DNA from 4 places in the Cedecea sp. Ae19-4 genome. Region 4 is predicted to be linked to each of the others. Evidence: predicted binding sites of a transcription regulator. Region 4 holds the regulator's gene; each other region holds the start of a gene.
The links. The regulator PurR, encoded in region 4, represses purine synthesis genes. The targets are predictions, from matches to a motif close to CANGCAAACGTTTGCNTG.
Positions count from the first base shown of each region.

Region 1: a site for PurR is predicted at 1,242-1,259, ahead of cecR (transcriptional regulator CecR). Genes of this name have one in related genera too.
Region 2: a site for PurR is predicted at 1,508-1,525, ahead of pyrD (quinone-dependent dihydroorotate dehydrogenase). Genes of this name have one in related genera too.
Region 3: a site for PurR is predicted at 915-932, ahead of pyrC (dihydroorotase). Genes of this name have one in related genera too.

Region 1 is NZ_JBCHWG010000001.1:516,342-518,544, forward strand. It holds gene hlyD (secretion protein HlyD) at 1-418, opposite strand, end outside; gene cecR (transcriptional regulator CecR) at 408-1,103, opposite strand; gene rhlE (ATP-dependent RNA helicase RhlE) at 1,357-2,203, shown strand, end outside.
Region 2 is NZ_JBCHWG010000001.1:724,046-726,248, reverse strand. It holds gene zapC (cell division protein ZapC) at 1-249, opposite strand, end outside; gene pyrD (quinone-dependent dihydroorotate dehydrogenase) at 403-1,413, opposite strand; gene ssuE (NADPH-dependent FMN reductase) at 1,661-2,203, shown strand, end outside.
Region 3 is NZ_JBCHWG010000001.1:879,126-881,328, reverse strand. It holds gene mdtH (multidrug efflux MFS transporter MdtH) at 1-187, shown strand, start outside; gene AAIE02_RS04160 (lipoprotein) at 286-846, shown strand; gene pyrC (dihydroorotase) at 1,000-2,046, shown strand; gene dinI (DNA damage-inducible protein I) at 2,121-2,203, shown strand, end outside.
Region 4 is NZ_JBCHWG010000001.1:1,124,010-1,126,212, reverse strand. It holds gene sodB (superoxide dismutase [Fe]) at 1-302, shown strand, start outside; gene cydH (cytochrome bd-I oxidase subunit CydH) at 385-474, opposite strand; gene purR (HTH-type transcriptional repressor PurR) at 767-1,792, shown strand; gene punR (DNA-binding transcriptional activator PunR) at 1,695-2,203, opposite strand, start outside.

The sequences.
Region 1 (2,203 bases), 610 kb from region 4:
CCCACAACCCCTGCTGGCGCTGGTAGAAGTTTTGCGCGTAATCATAGGCCGCCTGCGCCTGGTTAACCTGCGCTGCAGCCTGGGCTATTTCTTCGTCACGGTAGCCCGCAATAATCAAATCGTACTTAGCCTGGGCGGCCGCAACGTTGGCTTCGGCCTGGCGCAAAGCGTTTTCATACGGTGCTTTATCTATCAGCCCCAGCGGTTCACCGGTTTTGATTGCATCGCCTTCATCTACCTCAAGCGCCGCGAGTCGCCCTCCCACGCGGAAGCTAAGGTTAACGGTGCGGATATCCACGTTGCCGTAAAGCGTTAGCTCGCTGTTTTGCTGGCTCTGATACCATTTCCAGCCGCCAAACGCCGCGGCCACGAGCACTAGAATCACAATGACGGCAATCACCGGCTTCTTATTGTTCATCACAAGCTTTTCCTCTGTTTACGGATAATCCCTGCAGGATGAAATCAACGTGGCTCAGCACCACGCGGCTTATTTGCTGCACTTTGGCCTGGTCAAACTGAGGCCAGCCGGTGCGCAACAGAATCGTTTCTCGCCCAAGCCGGAAGGCCAGCACCTGGCCGAGCAGCGTGTGGGTATGCAAAATAGTGTCGGTATCAAAAGGATCTCGCCCGGTGTAATGCGCCACCAGCGTGGTCAGCAGAGTGTGCATCGGGTCGATAACCTGCTGGTGAATAAGCTGATAAGCGGCGGTCGGGGAAAGCTGCTCGCGGGAGATAAATTTGCTCAGGTTGAGCGTGTCGTCGGCGGTCAGCAGGGCGATCATTTGCCCGAGCGCGGTATGAATAAGATGCCGTATTTTCTCTTTGTCCGGTTCGGGCTGGCAAAGAAGGGCTTCTGCGTGGGCAACATGCTCGTGAAAGTTACCGCTGATGAAATCGGCAATCCACTGAGCGGAAGCCATATACAGCGCTTCTTTGGAGCCAAAGTAGTAGGTGATCGCGGCAATATTTTGCCCAGCCTGGGCGGCGATATCTCGCGTGGTGGCATGCATGCCATATTCAGCGAATTGCGCGATGGCGGCGGTGATGAGCGTATTTTTAGCCTGCTCTCCGCGGCTGGTGACCGGCGTCGGCGAAGGTGTCATACCGACCTCTTAAAATGTTAATCAATCGATTGATTAAGAGTAAGCAAAGTTATCAATCCTGTCCAGTGCAAGGCTTTATTCTGCTTGCGGAGAGGAAAATGAGAATTTATGCGGAAGATCACAAAAACTGCTACACTGCACGCGAACGGCGCCGTGGTTTGCGCCTCCTCTCTTCGCCAGCTTAGCGCTGGCGCGTGATGTTCCCCCTGGAAACTACACCGCACAATGCGGTCAGGGCGGTTCTGGAGTTCCTATGTCTTTTGATTCTCTCGGCCTGAATGCCGATATTTTGCGTGCGGTGGAAGAGCAGGGCTATCGTGAGCCTACCCCAATTCAGCGCCAGGCAATCCCGGTAGTCTTATCAGGCCGTGACCTGATGGCCAGTGCCCAAACCGGCACCGGCAAAACCGCAGGCTTTACCCTGCCGCTGTTACAGCGTCTGACCGACAGCGCGCCTCACCTGAAGGGCCGTCGCCCGGTGCGTGCGCTGATCCTCACTCCAACCCGCGAACTGGCGGCGCAGATTGGTGAGAACGTCCGCGACTACAGCAAATATTTAAATATCCGCTCGCTGGTTGTCTTTGGCGGCGTGAGCATTAACCCGCAGATGATGAAGCTGCGCGGCGGCGTGGATGTGCTGGTAGCAACCCCAGGCCGTCTGCTGGATCTTGAGCATCAGAATGCGGTGAAACTCGATCAGATCGAGATTCTGGTGCTGGACGAAGCCGACCGCATGCTGGATATGGGCTTCATTCATGACATTCGTCGCGTGCTGGCTAAACTGCCTGCACGCCGCCAGAACCTGCTGTTCTCCGCAACCTTCTCCGACGACATTAAAGCGCTGGCTGAGAAGCTGCTGCACAACCCGGAAGAAGTGGAAGTGGCTCGCCGCAACACGGCGTCTGAGCAGGTCACGCAGCACGTTCACTTTGTGGACAAAAAGCGCAAGCGGGAACTGCTGTCGCAGATGATTGGCGAAGGCAACTGGCAGCAAGTGCTGGTGTTCACCCGCACCAAACACGGCGCTAACCATCTGGCAGAGCAGCTGCAAAAAGACGGTATCACCGCGGCGGCAATCCACGGCAACAAGAGCCAGGGCG
Region 2 (2,203 bases), 400 kb from region 4:
TACCAGGGCGTTGAGCACCAGCTCGGCGCGCTGCTCTTTCCCTAACGGTAAATCACGGCATTTTTCTTCAAAAGAGAAATAAAGCGCCGCATCATCAACACAAAAACCTGAATTTTCAAAGGCATCCGGGGTTAGCATTTTACGGGGAAAGCGCGAACGGAAAAGCATACCATTGGCCAAATCGAGCATCATTCGATCGTGCTCTTCATCGAAATACCAACGCCAGTTATCATCCGGTTTTATTCGCATAATGCTTACCCTTCATTTATCCCGCTGCTGAATTGCCACTCAAATTCTTACCATATTAATAAAAGACCAATATGTTTAAATAAGCAACAGTAGCGGAATATAAAACAACCAGGACCGAAAATAAAGCCCTGGTTGTCTGTAAAAGGTAAATGATCAGAGATGGGTAACGATTTCTTTAATCAGCGGTGGGCCTTTAAAAATGAAGCCTGAGTATATTTGAACCAACGAAGCGCCAGCCGCCATCTTCTCGCGAGCGGCAACCACGGAATCAATCCCTCCTACGCCAATAATCGGCAGGCGGCCATTTAATTCCTGAGACAGGCGGCGAATAATTTCCGTGCTTTTTAATTGTACAGGACGCCCGCTTAAGCCCCCGGTTTCATCGCAGTGTTTCATGCCCTGAACAAGGCTGCGGTCTAAAGTAGTATTGGTTGCAATGACCCCGTCAATATTATGGCGAACTAAACTGTCTGCCACCTGGATCAATTCTTCTTCAGAAAGATCCGGCGCGATCTTCACCGCCACGGGAACATATTTATGGTGGATCTCTTGCAGCGCTTGTTGCTTATTTTTAATGGCGCTTAAAAGATCGTCCAACGCTTCACCATATTGCAAAGTACGCAGCCCTGGCGTATTCGGTGATGAGATATTGATCGCAATATAGCCAGCATATGGATAAATTTTATCCATGCAGATCAGATAATCGTCTTTCCCCTGTTCAACGGGGGTATCTTTGTTCTTGCCGATATTAATCCCGAGCACGCCGTCGAAATGCGCTTTTTTTACGTTTTCGACCAGGTTATCCACCCCGAGATTATTAAACCCCATTCGGTTAATCAGCCCTTCGGCTTCCACCAAACGGAAGATACGTGGCTTGTCGTTCCCCGGCTGCGGACGCGGCGTCACGGTGCCAATCTCAATGGAGCCAAAGCCCATCGCACCGAAGGCATCGATACATTCCCCGTTTTTATCCAGGCCCGCGGCTAAGCCGAGCGGATTCTTGAACGTTAACCCCATGCAGGTCACAGGTTTTGACGGCACGTTCTGACGCACCAGCCACTCAAGCGGCGTTCCGGTGACAAAGCGTAATTGCTGAAAAGTTAACTCATGAGCGCGCTCTGGATCGAGCTGAAAAAGGGCTTTACGAACGAAGGGGTAGTACATGAACTCTCCTGGATTCCCGGTGTGCAGACCGGGGCGTTATTATTCACGATCCGGGGGATGATTGGAATTGACCTGTCGCAAAAAAGCCTGAATAGAGGCAACCGTTTTCTTTCCCGGCGCGCAATATGCGCTTTTTCGCAAATCTATCCCGGAAAAATCACTTAGCCACGGAAATCATCTCTGCGAGTATCACGCTAATTGTTATCAATGTTAGATAAAAGCAAACAATTAGTTATAAGGAGTCGTGATGCGTGTGATTACCCTGGCCGGAAGCCCTCGCTACCCGTCCCGTTCCAGCTCGCTGCTGGAGTATGCGCGGGAGAAGCTGAGCGCCCTTGATGTTGAAGTTTATCACTGGCACTTACAGAACTTCGCGCCTGAAGACTTGCTCTATGCAAGGTTCGACAGCCCGGCGCTGCTGGCGCTCACCGAACAACTCAGCACTGCCGACGGCCTGATTATCGCCACCCCGGTTTACAAAGCCTCATTTTCAGGCGCGCTAAAAACGCTGCTCGATTTGCTCCCCGAACGCGCCTTAGAGAAGAAGGTTGTTCTGCCTCTCGCTACCGGCGGTACCGTAGCGCATATGCTCGCCGTGGACTATGCCCTTAAACCGGTGCTGAATGCGCTCAAAGCACAGGAGATCCTGCACGGCGTTTTCGCCGACGACGGCCAGATAGCCGATTACCAGCACAAACCTCAGTTCACGCCTAACCTACAAAAACGTCTGGACGAAGCGCTGGAAACCTTCTGGCAGGCGCTCCACCGCCGTGACTTTGCGGTACCTTCG
Region 3 (2,203 bases), 240 kb from region 4:
GCTGGGCGGCGCACTAGGTTACACCGGCGGTGGCTGGCTGTTTGACGCAGGTAAAGCCCTGCAGCAGCCGGAATTACCCTGGGCCATGCTCGGCATTATCGGCTGTATCACCCTTGCCGCCCTGTGGTGGCAATTTAGCCTGAGACCCGTTGAGCCAACAATGCTGGAGCCTGGCGGGCAGGGATAATTTTCTCGTATCATCTTTTTCCGGTAGCCGCTCCCGCCGTGCCGCATTATGCTGATAAAGCAAGGCACGGCATTGGAGCCGCTATTTTGAGGAAGCCTATGAAGAAGATTGTTTTTGCCGCAGCATTGATGCTTAGCGGCCTGCTCTCAGGATGCAACCAGTTAACGCAGTACAGCGTGAGCGAACAGGAAATTAACCAGTCGCTGGAAAAACACAATAACTTCTCGAAGGATATTGGCCTGCCCGGCGTGGCTGAAGCCCATGTGGTGCTAACCCATTTAGTCAGTCAGATAGGACGGGAAGAGCCGAATAAAATCACCCTGACCGGCGATGCCAATCTCGACATGACATCCCTGTTTGGTAACCAAAAAGCCATCCTGAAGCTCAAGCTGAAAGCACTGCCGGTGTTCAATAAAGAGCAAGGCGCCATCTACCTGCAGGAAATGGAGGTGGTTGACGCTCAGGTCGAGCCGCAAAAAATGCAGACCGTACTGCAGACCATGATCCCTTACCTTAACCAGTCCCTGCGCAGCTACTTCAATCAGCAGCCTGCTTATATCCTGAGCGAAGACCGCAGCACCGGCGAGTCGCTGGCGAAGAAATATGCCAAAGGCATTGAAGTAAAACCCGGTGAGATAATCATTCCGTTAACGGAATAGCCCCTGCCCCTCAGAGCCGTTCATGCGCTCTGAGGGTTTTGTACAACATGAGCAACATAAGGGGTGCAAACGATAACGTTTCCCCTTATCCTTAGTGCCCGGCATAAAACCAGCCCTTGATGACTGATTTCCCTCTCACGCCGGAGCACATTGATGACCGCATTACCTCAGGTATTAAAAATCCGCCGCCCAGATGACTGGCATATTCACCTTCGTGACGGTGAGATGCTGAAAACCGTGGTGCCTTACACCAGCCAGACCTATGGCCGCGCGATTGTCATGCCCAATCTTGTGCCCCCTATTACCAGCGTGGAAGCCGCTATCGCTTATCGCCAGCGTATTCTTGATGCGGTTCCGGCCGGGCAAAAGTTTGAGCCGCTGATGACCTGCTACCTGACCGACACGCTGGATCCCAACGAAATCGAACGCGGGTTCAATGCAGGCGTGTTTACCGCCGCCAAGCTTTACCCGGCGAACGCCACAACCAACTCCGCTCACGGCGTAACCAGCACCGCAGCCATTCTGCCGGTGCTTGACCGTATGCAGAAAATTGGCATGCCGCTGCTGGTGCACGGCGAAGTCACCCATGCTGATATCGATATTTTCGATCGCGAAGCGCGCTTTATTGAAACCGTCATGGAGCCGCTGCGTCGCCAGTTGCCTGGGCTGAAAGTGGTGTTTGAACATATCACCACCAAAGATGCCGCCCAGTATGTGAAAGAAGGCAACTCGCTGATTGGCGCGACTATCACGCCTCAGCATCTGATGTTTAACCGTAACCACATGCTGGTGGGCGGAATTCGTCCTCACCTTTATTGCCTGCCGATTCTGAAACGCAGCATCCACCAGGAAGCACTGCGCGAGCTGGTCGCCAGCGGCTGCGATCGCGTGTTCCTCGGCACCGACTCTGCGCCACATGCGCGTCATCGTAAAGAAGCCAGCTGCGGCTGTGCCGGCTGCTTCAACGCGCCTTCCGCGCTCGGTGCCTATGCGACGGTATTTGAAGAAATGAACGCGCTGCAGCATTTTGAAGCTTTCGCTTCGCTGAACGGCCCGCGCTTCTACGGCCTGCCGGTCAATGAAGAGCACATCGAGTTGGTTCGCGTCGCTGAGAAAATGCCAGAACTGATTGAAGCCGGCGACGACAGCATCGTGCCGTTCCTGGCGGGTGAAGAGGTCGTCTGGTCCGTTAAAGGCTAAATTTTTCAACGCCCCTGTTGCTTACTGGAAATCAAGGCTGTATAAATATCCAGTATATTGTACAGGGGGTCGTTATGCGTATTGAAGTCACTATAGCCAAAACCACACCATTACCCGCCGGGGCTATCGATGCCCTTGCCAGTGAGCTTTCCCGCCG
Region 4 (2,203 bases):
TGGCAGCCATCAACCACGCTTTTGGCAGCGTGGAAGCCTTTAAAAAGCAGTTCACCGAAGCGGCCATCAAAAACTTCGGCTCCGGCTGGACATGGCTGGTGAAAAATAGCGACGGCAGCCTGGCTATCGTCTCGACCTCTAACGCAGGTACCCCATTAACAACCGGAGCAAAACCGCTGCTGACCGTGGACGTATGGGAACATGCTTACTACATCGATTACCGCAACGCGCGCCCGGTTTATCTCGACCACTTCTGGGCGCTGGTCAACTGGGAATTTATTGCGCAAAACCTGGCGGGCTGATTTTTAGCGGTTAACCACGAAGGAGGGAAGCAACGCTTTTCTTCTATATACGAGAAGGGCCGCGAAAGCGGCCCTTTGTAAATCAGTGCAGGACGGCGGTTAGCGCCCCGGCAACAATCAGACTCAGTACGATAACCGTAGTCACCACGGAAAACTTCAGATCGGTACTCATCGTAAGCTCCTTTTATTTCCCTACAAAGTGTATGTGGGGTGATTTTCCCACAATTAGCGATAAAAATCCTGCTGGATTTGCACAGATATCGGTTTTCCCTCTTCCACTTTGCCCCGGGATAAGCCAAAATCCTTCGCTAATTTACCGCGTATCGCCCGGCAACGCCCTCCTCCCGCTGTATGTCGCATCCCCGACAGGCCTGCAACCAACGTGTTGCCCCAGGAGTTAGCGAAGGCAAACGTTTAACACATGAGTTATCAGGAGTTTACGATATGGTCTGGAGTGACATCTAATGGCAACGATTAAGGACGTAGCGAAGCGCGCAAACGTTTCCACTACCACTGTGTCACATGTCATTAACAAGACCCGTTTTGTGGCGGAAGAGACACGCAACGCCGTCTGGGCAGCCATCAAAGAGCTGCACTATTCGCCTAGCGCCGTGGCTCGCAGCCTGAAGGTCAACCACACCAAATCCATCGGCCTGCTTGCCACCTCAAGCGAAGCCCCTTATTTTGCGGAAATTATTGAATCCGTTGAGAACAGCTGTTTCGCCAAGGGCTACACCCTGATTCTGGGTAACGCGCACAACAACTTTGAAAAGCAGCGCGCTTACCTGTCCATGATGGCGCAAAAACGCGTGGATGGGCTGCTGGTCATGTGTTCCGAATACCCTGAGACGCTGCTTTCAACCCTGGAAGAGTACCGCCATATTCCGATGGTGGTGATGGACTGGGGCGAAGCTCGTGCGGACTTTACCGATTCCGTGGTCGATAACGCCTTCCACGGCGGCTACCTTGCGGGCCGCTACCTGATTGAACGTGGCCATCGCGATATCGGTGCTATTCCGGGTCAGCTGGAGCGAAATACCGGCGGCGGCCGCCATGCAGGGTTCCTGAAGGCGCTTGAAGAAGCCAATATCAAAGTGCCGGATAACTGGGTGGTTCAGGGTGATTTCGAACCAGAGTCTGGTTATCGCGCCATGCAGCAACTGCTTAACCAGCCGCATCGCCCTACCGCCGTTTTCTGCGGCGGCGATATTATGGCGATGGGTGCAATTTGCGCCGCAGACGAAATGGGGCTGCGCGTGCCGCAGGACATTTCTATCATCGGCTACGACAACGTGCGCAACGCCCGCTATTTCTCTCCAGCGCTGACCACAATCCACCAGCCGAAAGAGCGTTTGGGCGAAACAGCGTTTAACATGCTGCTCGACCGCATCATTAATAAGCGCGAAGAGTCGCAGACGATTGAAGTCCATCCTCGTCTGATTGAACGCCGCTCGGTTGCCGACGGCCCGTTCCGCGATTACCGCCGCTAAGCCTCTTCGGGGCCGGGAATGTGTTACCCGGCTCCTGCAGCCACTCCTGATTCATCGTCTCACTGTCACCCAAATAGTCCAGCAGCCAGCTCAAAGCGGGCGAAGCATCATCCTGCCGCCAGGTTAAGCAGCAGGCCGCGTCCGGGAATGGATTCTCCAGCATCAGCTCTTTCCAGTCGCCCCTGACGAGCCACGGCTGGGCAATGTGCGTCGGCACCATACCAATGCATAATCCCGCCGTCAGGCAATCCGCCCCCGACGCCCAGTCCGGCACCACCACGCGGCGTTGGTTGTCCAGCAGCCAGGTAATGCGCTTGGGTAACGAACGGGATGTGTCTTCCAGCACAAGGGATGGCCAGGGACGAATGTCATCATCCAGAATGATACCTTCCCGTTGCGCAAGCGGATGGT